2 regions of the Streptomyces sp. SJL17-4 genome follow, and region 1 is predicted to be linked to the other one. Evidence: riboswitches for the same ligand, from Rfam matches in the RefSeq annotation. Region 1 holds a riboswitch; the other holds the start of a gene.
What was found. Region 1 has a riboswitch for glycine ahead of gcvP (aminomethyl-transferring glycine dehydrogenase). Riboswitches for the same ligand answer to the same signal wherever they lie in the genome.
Positions count from the first base shown of each region.

Region 2: another riboswitch for glycine. It lies ahead of gcvT (glycine cleavage system aminomethyltransferase GcvT); the one in region 1 lies ahead of gcvP (aminomethyl-transferring glycine dehydrogenase).

Region 1 covers NZ_CP104578.1:7,214,097-7,221,427, forward strand. Annotated here, with positions in the region: gene N5875_RS32480 (DNA polymerase IV) at 1-1,177, shown strand, start outside; gene N5875_RS32485 (PRC-barrel domain-containing protein) at 1,934-2,299, opposite strand; glycine riboswitch at 2,412-2,511, shown strand; gene gcvP (aminomethyl-transferring glycine dehydrogenase) at 2,689-5,574, shown strand; gene N5875_RS32495 (DUF5999 family protein) at 5,666-5,872, opposite strand; gene N5875_RS32500 (hypothetical protein) at 6,205-6,795, opposite strand; gene N5875_RS32505 (glutamate--cysteine ligase) at 7,277-7,331, shown strand, end outside.
Region 2 covers NZ_CP104578.1:2,713,812-2,721,142, forward strand. Annotated here, with positions in the region: gene N5875_RS11700 (enhanced serine sensitivity protein SseB C-terminal domain-containing protein) at 1-259, opposite strand, end outside; gene N5875_RS11705 (enhanced serine sensitivity protein SseB) at 342-1,082, opposite strand; gene N5875_RS11710 (AAA family ATPase) at 1,389-2,051, opposite strand; glycine riboswitch at 2,202-2,300, shown strand; gene gcvT (glycine cleavage system aminomethyltransferase GcvT) at 2,486-3,619, shown strand; gene gcvH (glycine cleavage system protein GcvH) at 3,697-4,080, shown strand; gene glyA (serine hydroxymethyltransferase) at 4,113-5,381, shown strand; gene N5875_RS11730 (L-serine ammonia-lyase) at 5,571-6,941, shown strand; gene N5875_RS11735 (FAD-dependent monooxygenase) at 7,125-7,331, opposite strand, start outside.

The DNA.
Region 1 (7,331 bases):
GGTCATGGAACTGCTCGGACGTCTCTCCCCGCTCGTGGAGCCGCTCAGCCTCGACGAGGCCTTCGTGGACCTCGAGGCCGGGGGCGTGGCCGACGACAGTGCGAGCGCGCGTACGGCCGGTGAGCGGCTACGGGTCGACATCCTGGCCACGACGGGGCTCACCGGGTCCGTGGGGCTCGCCGGATCCAAGATGATCGCGAAGATCGCCTCCGAGGAGGCGAAGCCCGACGGCCTCGTGCTGATCGAACCCGGGACCGAGCGGGAGCTGCTCGCACCGCGTTCGGTGCGGATCCTGCCCGGTGTCGGGCCGGCGACCGGGGAGCACCTCCGGCGGGCCGGGATGACCACCGTGTCCGACCTCGCGGAGGCGGGTGAGGACGAGCTCGTCAGGCTCCTCGGGCGGGCGCACGGGGCCTCGCTCTACCTGATGGCCCAGGGGTACGACGATCGGCCCGTGGTGGCCGAGCGGGACGCCAAGTCGGTCTCGGTCGAGGACACGTTCGACGTCGACCTGCACGACCGGGTGCGGATCAGGGGTGAGGTCGAGCGGCTCGCGGAGCGGTGCGTGGGGAGGCTGCGGGCCTCCGGGCACTCCGGGCGGACCATCGTTCTGAAGGTGCGGCGCTTCGACTTCTCGACGCTCACGCGGTCCGAGACGCTCCGGGGGCCCACGGACGATCCGGCTGTGGTGCGGGAGGCGGCGGGGCGGCTGCTCGAGGCGGTGGACACGACCGGGGGTGTGCGGTTGCTGGGGGTCGGGGTGAGTGGGCTCGCGGACTACACGCAGGAGGATCTGTTCGCGCAGGCGGAGGTCGCTGCGGCGTTGGCGGAGGGGTCGGTGGGGGGTTCGGGGGCGCCGGGGGTGGCAGGGGCGGTAGGGGACGGGAGTGTGGCTGCGGCTGCTGCTGGGTCCGCCGTGGCTGGGGTGGCTGCTGTTCCTGCTGTTTCTGCTGTGGAGCCTGGGGCCGATGAGCCTGTGGAGCGGCATTGGGCGCCCGGGAATGACGTGCGGCATGCCGTGTACGGCGCCGGGTGGGTGCAGGGGAGCGGGGTCGGGCGCGTCACGGTGCGGTTCGAGGAGCCGGGGTCGGAGCCGGGGCGGGTGCGGACCTTCGCCGTGGACGATCCGGAACTGGAGCCGGGGGAGGCGTTGCCGTTGGTGGAGGGCGGGGCGTAGGGGCGGCTTGGCCGGTGGGTGGGTGCGGTCCGGTGGAGGGTGCGGGTCGGTGGGTGGCACGCCCGGCCTGGCGGCCGGGCGGTGGCTCCCACCCGCACCACCCGTGCTGCTGAGTGGGCAGAGGTGCGGGTCTTCCCGGGGGTGGCAGCGCGCCGTCGGCGGCTGCGGTTGTGGATTCGGTGGCTGTTGGGGCCGGGGCTGGTGGCCCCCGCCTGGCGGCGGGCCCGTGGCTCCGCAGCCGCGCGGCGGTGCCCCCGGCCGAGCACGCAGGCGCGCCCACGCTCGGACTTGGGGTGTTTGGCGGTGTACGTCCGGCCGGTCGGGCCGCCGCGGGGCTGACGGGGTTGGGCCGACGTCTGTCGGCCGGGCGGGCCTCTGCCGAGCTGTCCCCGTTGGACCGGCGCCTGCCCCTCCGGACCGCCGCCTTGCTGTCGCGGTTGGCCCCGGGCCTGTCTGGTTGTCGGGCCCGTGGGGGCTGTCGCGGTTAGCCTGGCCCGACGTCCGGCTGGCAGGGCCTGCGCCGGGCGTGCAGATTGGCCCGACGTCCGGCCGGTAGGGCCTGCGCCGGGCCGGGGGGTCGCCTCGGCGGTCCGGTCGGTGGGGCAGCGCCGTGTGTCGGGGTTGGCCCCGTGTCTGTCCGGTTGGCCAGGCCCTGGGGGACTGGCTCGGTGGACCGGTGTTCGTCGGCCGGGCGGGTCTCTGGCTTGCTGTCGGGGTTGGTCCCGGGGCTGTCGGCCGGCCCCCTCTGCGGGTGGGTTACTGGCCTGCCAGGTGGCCGAAGTCTGTGTCCGGGGTGTCCGTGGGGGGTGGGGGGAGGGCCAGGCTGTAGTGGCGGTAGAGCTGGAGCTCTTGTTCCGGGGAGAGGTGGCGGCCCACGCCGAAGTCGGGGGCGTCCTTGATGAGGGCCCGCTCGTACGGGATGTGGAGGCCGTTGTCGATCAGTTCGCTCGGCTCCAGGGGGACGAAGGCGTCGCGGCTGAACAGGCCCGTTCGGACCGCTGCCCATTCCGGGATGCCGGTCGCGTCGTCCAGGTACACCTCGTCCACGGTTCCGATCTTGTGTCCGTTCCGGTCGTACGCCTTGCGGCCGATCAGGCTGCGCGGATCGATATCGGTCTGCACGGTCCCTCCAACTGGTCGCAACTGCTCTACACCCTACGAAAGTGCACAAGTGGGATGTCGGCCACTTGAGCGATGGGAGCCGCAACCTCGCTGGTAGGCTGGCTGTGGCTGTCGACCCTGTGCGGGAGAGTCCCCCGGAGAAACCTTCCGGTGGGCGCCGAAGGAGCAAATCCTCCCCGGAATCTCTCAGGCCCCTGTACCGCGCGGACGAGGTCACTCTGGAAAGCAGAGCGGTGTCCGACGGCATGCGCTCTCACCGACGGTGAAAGCCGGCGTGCCGTGAGGCGTGCCGGTGAAACTCTCAGGTTGAGATGACAGAGGGGGAGGCCGTCCGGGTACCCGCGCCGTGGTGCCCCTCGCAGGTCGTGACGACCAGGAGGCCTCCGTACATGACCGCCAACCGCATTCCGCTCTCCGAACTCGAACAGGGCATCCCGTTCGAGCAGCGGCACATCGGGCCCGACGCCGAGGCGCGCGCCAAGATGCTCGCCCAGGTCGGTTACGGCTCCCTCGACGAGCTCACGGCCGCCGCGGTGCCGGACGTCATCAAGAACACCGAGGCGCTCGGCCTGCCGGCCGCCCGCACCGAGGCCGAGGTGCTCGCCGAGCTGCGCACGCTCGCCGACCGCAACCAGGTCCTCGCGCCCATGATCGGTCTCGGCTACTACGGGACCTTCACGCCGCCGGTGATCCTCCGGAACGTGATGGAGAACCCCGCCTGGTACACGGCGTACACGCCCTACCAGCCGGAGATCTCCCAGGGTCGGCTCGAGGCGCTCCTCAACTTCCAGACCGTGGTCGCCGACCTGACCGGGCTGCCCACGTCCGGCGCCTCGCTGCTCGACGAGGGCACCGCCGCCGCCGAGGCCATGGCGCTCTCCCGGCGCGTCGGCAAGGTCAAGAACGGTGTCTTCCTCATCGACGCCGACGCCCTGCCGCAGACGATCGCCGTCATCGAGACCCGCGCCGAGCCGACCGGAGTCGAGGTCGTCGTCGCCGACCTGAGCGAGGGCATCCCCGCCGAGGTCGCCGAGCGTGGTGTCTTCGGTGTGCTCCTCCAGTACCCCGGTGCCTCCGGTGCCGTGCGGGACATCAAGCCGCTGGTCGACGCCGCTCACGAGCTCGGTGCGATCGTCACCGTCGCCGCCGACCTGCTCGCGCTCACCCTGCTCACCTCGCCCGGTGAGCTCGGGGCCGACATCGCCGTCGGTACGACGCAGCGCTTCGGCGTTCCCATGGGCTTCGGCGGTCCCCACGCCGGCTACATGGCCGTCCAGGACAAGCACGCCCGCTCCCTGCCCGGCCGTCTCGTGGGTGTCTCCGTCGACGCCGACGGGAACCGCGCGTACCGCCTGGCCCTGCAGACCCGCGAGCAGCACATCCGCCGCGAGAAGGCCACCAGCAACATCTGTACCGCGCAGGTGCTGCTCGCCGTCATGGCCGGTATGTACGCCGTCTACCATGGCCCCGAGGGCCTCCAGGGCATCGCGCGCCGTACCCACCGGTACGCCGCGATCCTGGCCGCCGGCCTCACCGCCGGGGGCGTGGAGCTCACCCAGGGTGCCTTCTTCGACACCCTCACCGCCCGGGTGCCCGGCAAGGCCGACGCGGTCGTGGCCGCCGCCCGCGAGGCCGGTGTGAACCTCTACCGCGTCGACGCGGACCACGTGTCCATGTCGTGCGACGAGACCACCGGGCGCGCCCAGCTCGCCGCCGTGTGGGGTGCCTTCGGTGTGACCGCCGACGTCGAGGCTCTGGACGCCACCACCGAGGACACGCTGCCCGCCGGGCTGCTGCGCTCCGACGCGTACATGACCCACCCGGTCTTCCACGCGCACCGCTCCGAGACCTCGATGCTGCGCTACCTGCGCAAGCTCGCCGACCGCGACTACGCGCTCGACCGCGGCATGATCCCGCTCGGCTCCTGCACGATGAAGCTGAACGCGACGACCGAGATGGAGTCGGTGACCTGGCCCGAGTTCGGTCAGATGCACCCCTTCGCGCCTGTCGAGCAGGCGCAGGGCTACCTCACGCTGATCAAGGAACTGGAAGAGCGGCTCGCCGAGGTCACCGGGTACGACGCGGTGTCGATCCAGCCCAACGCCGGTTCGCAGGGCGAGCTTGCCGGTCTGCTCGCCGTCCGTGCCTACCACCGCGCCAACGGTGACGAGCAGCGCACCGTCTGCCTCATCCCGTCCTCCGCCCACGGCACCAACGCCGCCTCCGCGGTGATGGCCGGCATGAAGGTCGTCGTCGTCAAGACCGCCGACGACGGCGAGGTCGACGTCGCGGACCTGCGCGCCAAGATCGAGCAGTACCGCGACGAGCTGTCCGTGCTGATGATCACCTACCCGTCGACGCACGGCGTCTTCGAGGAGCACGTCGCCGACATCTGTGCCGAGGTCCACGAGGCCGGCGGCCAGGTGTACGTCGACGGCGCCAACCTCAACGCGCTGGTCGGTCTCGCCAAGCCGGGGCACTTCGGTGGCGACGTCTCGCACCTGAACCTGCACAAGACCTTCTGCATCCCGCACGGCGGCGGCGGCCCGGGTGTCGGCCCGGTCGGTGTCCGCGCGCACCTCGCCCCGTACCTGCCGAACCACCCGCTCCAGCCCACCGCGGGCCCGGAGACCGGCGTCGGCCCGATCTCGGCCGCCCCGTGGGGCTCCGCGGGCATCCTGCCGATCTCGTGGTCGTACGTGCGCCTCATGGGCGGCGAGGGCCTCAAGCGCGCCACCCAGGTCGCCGTCCTCGCGGCGAACTACATCGCCAAGCGCCTCGAGCCGCACTTCCCGGTGCTCTACACCGGCCCGGCCGGTCTGGTCGCCCACGAGTGCATCGTGGACCTGCGCCCGCTGTCCAAGGCGACGGGCGTCACGGTCGACGACATCGCGAAGCGCCTGATCGACTACGGCTTCCACGCGCCGACGATGTCGTTCCCGGTGGCCGGCACGCTGATGATCGAGCCGACCGAGTCCGAGGACCTGACCGAGCTCGACCGCTTCTGCGACACGATGATCGCGATCCGGGCCGAGATCGAGAAGGTCGCCTCGGGCCAGTGGCCCGCCGACGACAACCCGCTGCACAACGCCCCGCACACCGCGGCCGCGCTGGGCGGCGAGTGGAACCACGCGTACACCCGTGACGAGGCGGTCTTCCCGGCCGGTGTCTCGGCGGCCGACAAGTACTGGCCGCCGGTGCGCCGCATCGACGGTGCCTTCGGCGACCGGAACCTGGTCTGCTCCTGCCCGCCGCTGGACGAGTACGACAACTGAGCAGGACGTCGGCCGCGTACGAGGGCCGAGCGTGAATCGAGGGCCGGTTCGGAGGATGTCTCCGGGCCGGCCCTCGGCGTTGCGCGTGCCTTCAGGCGGCGGTCGTCACCTGGCCCGCCGACAACGGCCGGTGCGGGGCGATGATCTGCCCGTCCGGCAGCAGTTCACCGGTGTCCTCGAAGAGCAGGACGCCGTTGCACAGCAGGCTCCAGCCCTGTTCCGGGTGGTGTGCCGTCAGTCGGGCCGCCTCGCGGTCGGCGGAGTCGGCGGTGGGACAGGCAGGCTGGTGCTGGCACATGGGTGGGTTCTTTCGCTGCGTCGTAGTGGATGTCCTGCGGCTGTTCGCGCTCATCGCCGCCCCCGTCGGTCGGTTCGGTTCCGATCCCAGTCTTGCCCCCTGGACGGTCTTCCGCAGGGATTTCGCGGCAGCTCGTCCTTTCCTGGGAAGACGCATCACCCGCAGGGGCGGTTCAGGTCAAGTGCACCGTCTCTTTGGGTGGTTCGGAGTGGTCCCAGTGGGCTAGTCCGTCCGGGAACGGTGTTCGGGCGAGGCGTTCGGGCCAGGTTCTCGGACAGCAGTGCGCCCCGTGACCCGGGTGGGTCACGGGGCGGTGACGCTCGTGCGGTGGATCAGGCGGGCGCCGCCGAGCCCAGGAGGGGCGGCGGCGCGAGGCGCGTACTGAGCACGGGCAGGAGGTCGGCGACCTGGTACGGCCGGTGGGCCGCGATCCCCGGCGGGGCGGGGGCGAGCGGCACCATCAGATCCGCCGCGGCCGGGGTGGTGCCGGCGCCGTCCGCCTCCGGTTCGGCGTGCAGCCAGAGGGTCAGCATGTAGAGCTCCGGTACGGAGAGCAGCCGTGGTTGGTACAGGCCGGGCAGTGCCTCGGCCTGGAGCAGCGCCCGCTCCGTGGCGGTGACGTACGGCCCCTCGAAGAAGTGCGAGAAGGACCAGCCGTCCGGGGTCAGCATGGTGTCCGCGGCGGCGACGGCCCGGCCCCCGCTCCTGATCAGGAAGCGCCAGCCGGCGAGGCGGATGCAGGGGGCCTGCCCGGGTGTTCCGGCGACGCCGAGGACGTGTACGGGCAGCGGGAGTTCGGGGCTCAGTGGTCCCTGCGCGGCCCGCAGGGCGGGAGTTGGCGCCTCGCGGACGGCGGTCGGTGAGCCGAGGGCCGCGAGGACACTGCGGAGGGCCGGCGCAGGGGCCGGGGAGGGTCGGAGCATGATGGGTCGCCTCTCACTCAGGAGACACGGTGATGCGTGGGCAGGTACGACGGCGCTGTCGGCGGCGGGGCCAGAGGAGGGCCATGAGGCCATGACCGGGCGCCAACACTCTGCCTCGTCCGCGGAGTTTATACGACACGTGTTCACGGAGTGTTTCCGCTAGACGTCGCCAATATTCCTGACAAGGCGTCATCAAGCCGAAAAACAAGGGTCGTAGAAGCGGAATCGAGTGGTTGCCGGTACTCCTACCTGCGTATTCCTCGCAGAGCCGGACGGCTGAATTCATTCCCCTGGTCCCGGGACAATAGGACATTGGTATATGTCGATTGTTCCTTGCCATCGGGATGTGACGGTGGAGCGCAGCATCCAGCCTATCCTCCGACAGCCCTGCTTCGCAGGCGTTGTGGATCAGCGGGGTGGGCATCATCGTCCGTGACGCGCGGCCGTCCTGGCGGCCGCCCACTCGCGGAGGGACGCTTCGATGGGGGAGAAGGTCGTGGCCGACGGGTTCGGCCCGTCCGACCGGCAGCAGTACC
Region 2 (7,331 bases), 4.5 Mb from region 1:
CGAGCTCGTGGGCGCGGTGCCAGCCGGAGGCGGAGAGTTCCTGGGCGGAGGTGACGCAGGGCGCGTAGCCGAAGCCGTCGACCTCCATGTTTCCGTACTGGGCGTCGGGCGAGCCGGGCGAGCCGTGCCAGAGCAGCATCCAGAGCTCGCCGTCGGCGAGGGCGTGCAGCAGCTGCTCGTACGCGTCGTAGCGTCCGGGTGCCACCTGGCGCAGCATGTGCTCGACCTGTCCGGTCGCAGCGGTGCCTGACGCGCTCACCCTGGGTCCCGCCCCTCTTCCGTCACCGTGTTCTGTTTCCGACGTCCTGCTGTCGAGAAGTTCAGCTTAAACAGGCCGTCCGTCACACGGCGGCGCGCTGGTAGAAGGGGCGCACCCGCTCCAGCATCCAGTCGCCGACCGGGTCCTGTGCCATGTCGAGCAGGATGAGGTTGACCGGCCAGGCGCATTCGACCCGGCCGAGGGCGCGGCCGAGGGCGTCCAGCGGCGCGTTGCGGTCGACGCCGTCCCAGGCCGCGAGCTGGACGCCGACGAAGAGGGCGGGTTCGGTGCCCTCGACGCTGGCGAGCGCGCGGCGGGCGGTGGTGACGACGCCGGTGGCCTCGAACTCGGCGGACGCGGCGGCGAGGAAGTCGACGGGGTCGTCCTGCCAGTCGGGCTCGAAGAGGCGGACGCGGCCGCCGGTGGCGGGCCCGTCGAGCGGGGTGCGGCCGACGCGGCACAGCTCGGCGACGGCCGGCGGGGGCAGCGGGACGCCGACGACGCCGCCCGGGTTCACGGCGATGCCGAGCTGTGGGGGCAGGCCGCGGGCGAAGTCACGGGCCGGGGCGACGGTGAACGACATGTGGCTGCCGACACAGGCGAGGAACTGCTCCTCGGAGCTGAAGACGGGGACGTACGCCGCGCCGTCGATCTCCATGGTGGCGAGGTCCAGGTTCGGGCTGTCGGGTCCGCCGCCGTTGGGCAGGGGCACCCAGACCGGGCTGCGGCCGAGGACCTCGACCAGGCGGGCGCCCGCCGAGGGGTTGCCGAGTGAGGCGGCAAGGACCTCTTCGAGCTCGTTGCCCGGCCACGTCACGTCCACGGTCCCGTTTCCCCTTCTCGCACGGCCTGCCGTACCGGCCGCCCCGGCAGCACCCTAACGCCGCCCCGGCGCCGACGTGGCCAAAAGAAGCGGTACGGGCGCTCCGGGGCAGGGGCGTACGTCACAGCGGCCCACGTCGGACGGCCCGACGCGCGTGGTGGCGGCCCACGTCGGACGGCCCGACGCGCGTGGCGGCGGCCCGCGCCGGGCCGCCCGGCGCGCGTCACCGGCTCCCGCCCGGGGCCGCCCGGCGGTACGTCACCGCGGCCGCCTCGGGCCGCCCGGCCGTACGTCACCCGACCCTTCTCAGGCCGCCTCCCGGAAGCCGATCTTCCGCAGGATGTCCGCCGCGTCCCGGTCGAGCAGGGTCGCGGAGGCGCAGCCGTGCGGCAGCCGGCCGGACTCCGCCGCCGCGACGAGCCGGGAGACGGCCCGCCGGTGCCGGGCGAAGGCGTACGAGGAGACGCCCCGGCCCCGGGCGCGCTGGCCCTCGCGGGCGGTGCCGGGTTCGACGTCGAGGAGGACCAGGTGCAGGGCCCGGCCGCGGCGGCGGGCCTCCCGGGCGAGCCAGCCCCGCACCCAGGACTGGGTACCGCAGTCGTGGACGATCACTCCGGCGCCGGAGCGCAGGGCGCGGCGCAGGCCCGCGTAGTGCGCGATCCGGACCAGCGGGCGGTAGACGGCGTACGGCAGGAGGCGGGGCATCCGGGCCTCCCAGCGCTCCCGGGTGTCCTGCGAGTCGATGCCGGCGCCTTCGGCGGCGCGGCGCATGAGGGTGGACTTGCCGCTGCCGGGCAGCCCGGAGACGACCACCAGGTCGCCGGCGGCGAAGGTGAGGGCGCGGGGGCCGCGGCCACCGCGCTCGCGCAGGTCGCGCAGGAGCCGCCCGCGGCCGCGGGTCCGGGCGCGGGCTCGCTGGGACGGTATGCCGGTACTCGGCGCGTACGCGCCGGTGTGCTGGAACCTCATCGCTTCTCCCCCTGCCGGGCCTGGGAAGACCCTTGCCCACAAAGTGTAAAGAAGCGGTAATGGGACACAAGCGATGTGCCGCGCCGACTCGCGTGCAATGATGTGCGCGCCAGGCGCGCACAGTCGCCACACAATCGCATACCGGCCGCTCGAATCCGCGCGGGAGAGTTCCGGACACCAGACATGTCCGGACGCCGAAGGAGCAAGACCCTCCCTTGAATCTCTCAGGCCCCGTACCGCGTGGATGAGGCAGATCTGAAAAGCGGGACACCCTGCCGTGTCCCCACCCAAGGTGCAAGCCGATCTCTCGGTACCGGTCTCCCGGCGACGAGATGCTCTCGGTGAACCTCTCAGGTTCCATGACAGATGGGGAGGACGTCCTCGCCCGTCATGTGTTTCGTCACCGAACCGCCCTTGGGACCCGGGAGCCACCCATGAGCACTGCCCCCCGTCTGACCGCCCTCGATGCCCTGCATCGTTCGCTGGGCGCGACCATGACCGACTTCGCCGGCTGGGACATGCCGCTCCGGTACGGCAGCGAGCGGGACGAGCACATCGCCGTCCGCACCAAGGCGGGTCTCTTCGACCTCTCCCACATGGGTGAGATCACCGTCACCGGCCCGCAGGCCGTCGAGCTCCTCGACCACGCCCTGGTCGGCAACATCTCCACGGTGGGCGTCGGCCGCGCCCGCTACACGATGATCTGCCAGGAGGACGGCGGCATCCTCGACGACCTGATCGTCTACCGCCTGGGCGAGACGGAGTACATGGTCGTCGCCAACGCCTCCAACGCGCAGATCGTCCTGGACGCGCTGGTGGCGCGCGCTGCGGCTCACGGGGGGTTCGACGCCGAGGTGCGCGACGACCGTGACGCGTACGCCCTGATCGCGGTCCAGGGCCCGGAGTCCCCCGGCATCCTGAAGTCGCTCACCGACGCCGACCTGGACGGTCTGAAGTACTACGCCGGTCTGCCCGGCACGGTCGCCGGCGTGCCCGCGCTGATCGCCCGTACCGGCTACACCGGCGAGGACGGCTTCGAGCTGTTCCTGAAGCCCGAGCACGCCGAGGGTGTCTGGAAGGCGCTGACCGAGGCCGGCGCGCCGGTCGGTCTGATCCCCTGCGGTCTGTCCTGCCGCGACACGCTCCGCCTGGAGGCGGGCATGCCGCTGTACGGCCACGAGCTGACCACCGCGCTCACCCCCTTCGACGCCGGTCTCGGCCGGGTCGTGAAGTTCGAGAAGACGACCAACGACGGTCGCTTCGTCGGCCGTGAGGCGCTCGAGAAGGCCGCCGAGCGCGCCGAGACCGCCCCGCCGCGCAAGCTCGTCGGTCTGGTCGCCGAGGGCCGCCGGGTGCCGCGCGCCGGCATGCCCGTCGTGGCGAACGGCGAGGTGATCGGCGAGGTGACCTCCGGCGCCCCGTCCCCGACGCTCGGAAAGCCGATCGCGATGGCCTACGTGGACGCGGCGCACGCCGAGCCCGGCACCCAGGGTGTAGGTGTGGACATCCGCGGCACCCACGAGCCGTACGAGGTCGTGGCGCTGCCGTTCTACAAGCGCCAGAAGTGACGTACCCGTCTCACTTCGCGTCTCACCCCGCAAGACCCACGTTCATCAGCACTCCCTCGATCCAGGAGAATCAGGTCATGAGCAACCCCCAGCAGCTGCGCTACACCAAGGAGCACGAGTGGCTGTCGGCCGCCGAGGACGGCGTCGCGACGGTCGGCATCACGGAGTTCGCGGCCAACGCGCTCGGTGACGTCGTCTTCGCCCAGCTCCCCGCCGTCGGCGACACCGTCACCGCGGGCGAGACCTGCGGCGAGCTGGAGTCGACGAAGTCCGTGAGCGACCTGTACTCCCCCGTCACGGGTGAGATCGTCGCCGCGAACCAGGACGTGGTGGACGACCCGTCGCTGGTGAACACGGCTCCGTTCGAGGGTGGCTGGCTGTTCAAGGTGCGCGTCACGGACGAGCCGGACGATCTGCTCTCCGCCGACGCGTACGCCGAGTTCTCCGCCTCCGGGAACTGAGACCGGGCCCGAGACCCCTTAGGGATCGATTCATGTCGCTTCTGAACACTCCCCTCCACGAGCTGGACCCGGACGTCGCCGCCGCCGTCGACGCCGAGCTCCGCCGCCAGCAGTCCACCCTCGAGATGATCGCCTCGGAGAACTTCGCTCCGGTCGCCGTCATGGAGGCGCAGGGCTCCGTCCTCACCAACAAGTACGCCGAGGGCTACCCGGGCCGCCGCTACTACGGCGGCTGCGAGCACGTCGACGTCGCCGAGCAGATCGCGATCGACCGGATCAAGGACCTGTTCGGCGCCGAGTACGCCAACGTCCAGCCGCACTCCGGCGCCTCCGCGAACCAGGCCGCCCTCTTCGCGATCGCCCAGCCCGGCGACACGATCCTGGGTCTGGACCTGGCGCACGGTGGTCACCTGACCCACGGCATGCGCCTGAACTTCTCGGGCAAGCAGTTCAACGTGGTCGCGTACCACGTGGACGAGGCCGGTCTGGTCGACATGGCCGAGGTCGAGCGCCTCGCCAAGGAGCACCGCCCCAAGGTGATCATCGCGGGCTGGTCCGCCTACCCGCGTCAGCTGGACTTCGCCGAGTTCCGCCGGATCGCCGACGAGGTCGAGGCCTACCTGTGGGTCGACATGGCCCACTTCGCGGGTCTGGTCGCGGCCGGTCTGCACCCGAACCCGGTCGAGCACGCGGACGTGGTGACCTCCACCACGCACAAGACGCTCGGCGGCCCGCGCGGCGGCATCATCCTGGCGAAGAAGGAGTTCGCGAAGAAGCTGAACTCCTCGGTCTTCCCCGGCTTCCAGGGCGGCCCGCTGGAGCACGTGATCGCGGCCAAGGCCGTCTCCTTCAAGGTCGCGGCCTCGGAGGAGTTCAAGGAGCGCCAGCAGCGCACCCTGGACGGCGCCCGCATCATCGCCGAGCGCCTGGTCCAGGACGACGTCACCGCCCACGGTGTCTCCGTCCTGTCCGGCGGCACGGACGTCCACCTGCTCCTCGTCGACCTGCGCGCCAGCGAGCTGGACGGCCAGCAGGCCGAGGACCGTCTCCACGACGTCGGCATCACGGTCAACCGGAACGCCGTTCCGAACGACCCGCGCCCGCCGATGGTCACCTCGGGTCTGCGCATCGGTACGCCGGCGCTCGCGACCCGCGGTTTCCAGGCCGAGGACTTCACCGAGGTCGGCGACATCATCGCGGAGACCCTGAAGCCCGGCTTCGACGCCGACAAGGCCGCCTCGCTGAAGGCCCGGGTGACGGCGCTCGCCGACAAGCACCCGCTGTACCCCGGCCTGAAGTAATTTCGTACCCTTTTATTCCGGGACCCGTCCAGGGTTGTTCGTCCGGAACCTTCGGGGCACCGCGCACACTGGACAGTGAGCGCGGTGCCCCACCCCATGTCCTCGCGCTGTCCCGTACGTCCTTCTTCTCCGCGCTTTTCTGCTCCACCCCGGCAGACAACGGCGTCTAGCCCCCACAAGGAGTCCTCCGTGGCCATCTCGGTCTTCGACCTGTTCTCGATCGGCATCGGACCGTCGAGCTCCCACACGGTGGGACCGATGCGCGCGGCCCGGATGTTCGCCCGGCGCCTGAAGAACGAGGGCCTCCTCGCCCACACGGCGCACGTCCGGGCGGAGCTGTACGGCTCCCTCGGCGCGACCGGCCACGGCCACGGCACCCCGAAGGCCGTCCTGCTCGGTCTGGAGGGCAGCTCCCCGCGCACGGTGAACGTGGAGACGGCGGACGACGAGGTCGAGCGGATCAAGTCGAGCGGCCGGATCAACCTGCTCGGCGCGCACGAGATCCCCTTCGACTTCGACGCCGACCTGATCCTGCACCGGCGCAAGGCGCTGCCGTACCACGCCAACGGGATGACGATCTTCGCGTACGACGCGGAGGGCGGCCTGGTCCTGGAGAAGACGTACTACTCGGTCGGCGGCGGCTTCGTCGTCGACGAGGACGCCGTCCAGGGCGAGAACCCGATCGTCCCCGACGACACCGTCCTGAAGTACCCCTTCCGCACCGGCGACGAGCTGCTCCGCCTCGCGAACGAGACCGGCCTGTCGATCTCGGCGATGATGCTGGAGAACGAGAAGGCCTGGCGCACCGAGGACGAGATCCGCGCGGGCCTCCTCGAGATCTGGCGGGTCATGCAGTCCTGCGTCTCGCGGGGCATGTCCCGCGAGGGCATCCTGCCCGGCGGCCTGAAGGTGCGCCGCCGCGCCGCGAACCTGGCGCGCAAGCTGCGCTCCGAGGGCGACCCGAAGATGCACGCCATGGAGTGGATCACCCTCTACGCGATGGCCGTGAACGAGGAGAACGCGGCGGGCGGCCGGGTGGTCACCGCCCCGACGAACGGCGCGGCCGGCATCATCCCCGCCGTCCTGCACTACTACATGAACTTCGTGCCCGGCGCCGACGACGACGGCATCGTCCGCTTCATGCTGGCGGCCGGCGCGGTCGGCATGCTCTTCAAGGAGAACGCCTCGATCTCCGGCGCCGAGGTCGGCTGCCAGGGCGAGGTCGGCTCGGCCTGCTCGATGGCGGCGGGCGCCCTGGCCGAGGTCCTCGGCGGCAGCCCGGAGCAGGTGGAGAACGCGGCCGAGATCGGCATGGAGCACAACCTGGGCCTGACCTGCGACCCGGTCGGCGGCCTGGTCCAGATCCCGTGCATCGAGCGCAACGGCATGGCGGCGGTCAAGGCCGTCACGGCGGCGAAGATGTCGATGCGCGGCGACGGCAGCCACCTGGTCTCCCTCGACAAGGTCATCAAGACCATGAAGGAGACCGGCGCGGACATGAGCGTGAAGTACAAGGAGACCGCGCGCGGCGGTCTCGCGGTGAACATCATCGAGTGCTGAATCGATTGTTCGCTTGATTCGGTTGCTCGGTCGATTCGGTTGCTCGGTCGATTCGGTTGTCAGCTGAATCGGTTGTTCACCTGGCGGTCCCCGGGCCGGGCGGCCGCCGCCCGGGCCGGGGGCCGAGTCAGTAGCGCACCCGGAGGACGATCACGTCCGGGCGGGTGTCGGAGCCGGCGGTCGTCACGCCGGGGTCGGTACCACGCTCCTGCCCGTCTCGTGGGCGTACAGCATCGCCCGGTCGCGGAGGGCCGCGTGGACGGCCATGCGGGCGTCGCGGCGGCGCTGGGCCGGGCCGTCGGGCAGGTGCAGGATGCCCGCGTTGCCGCGTGAGCCGCGCTGGATCTCCGCCGTGCGGGGGATCCGCAGCGACTGGTAGCGGTCGAGCCG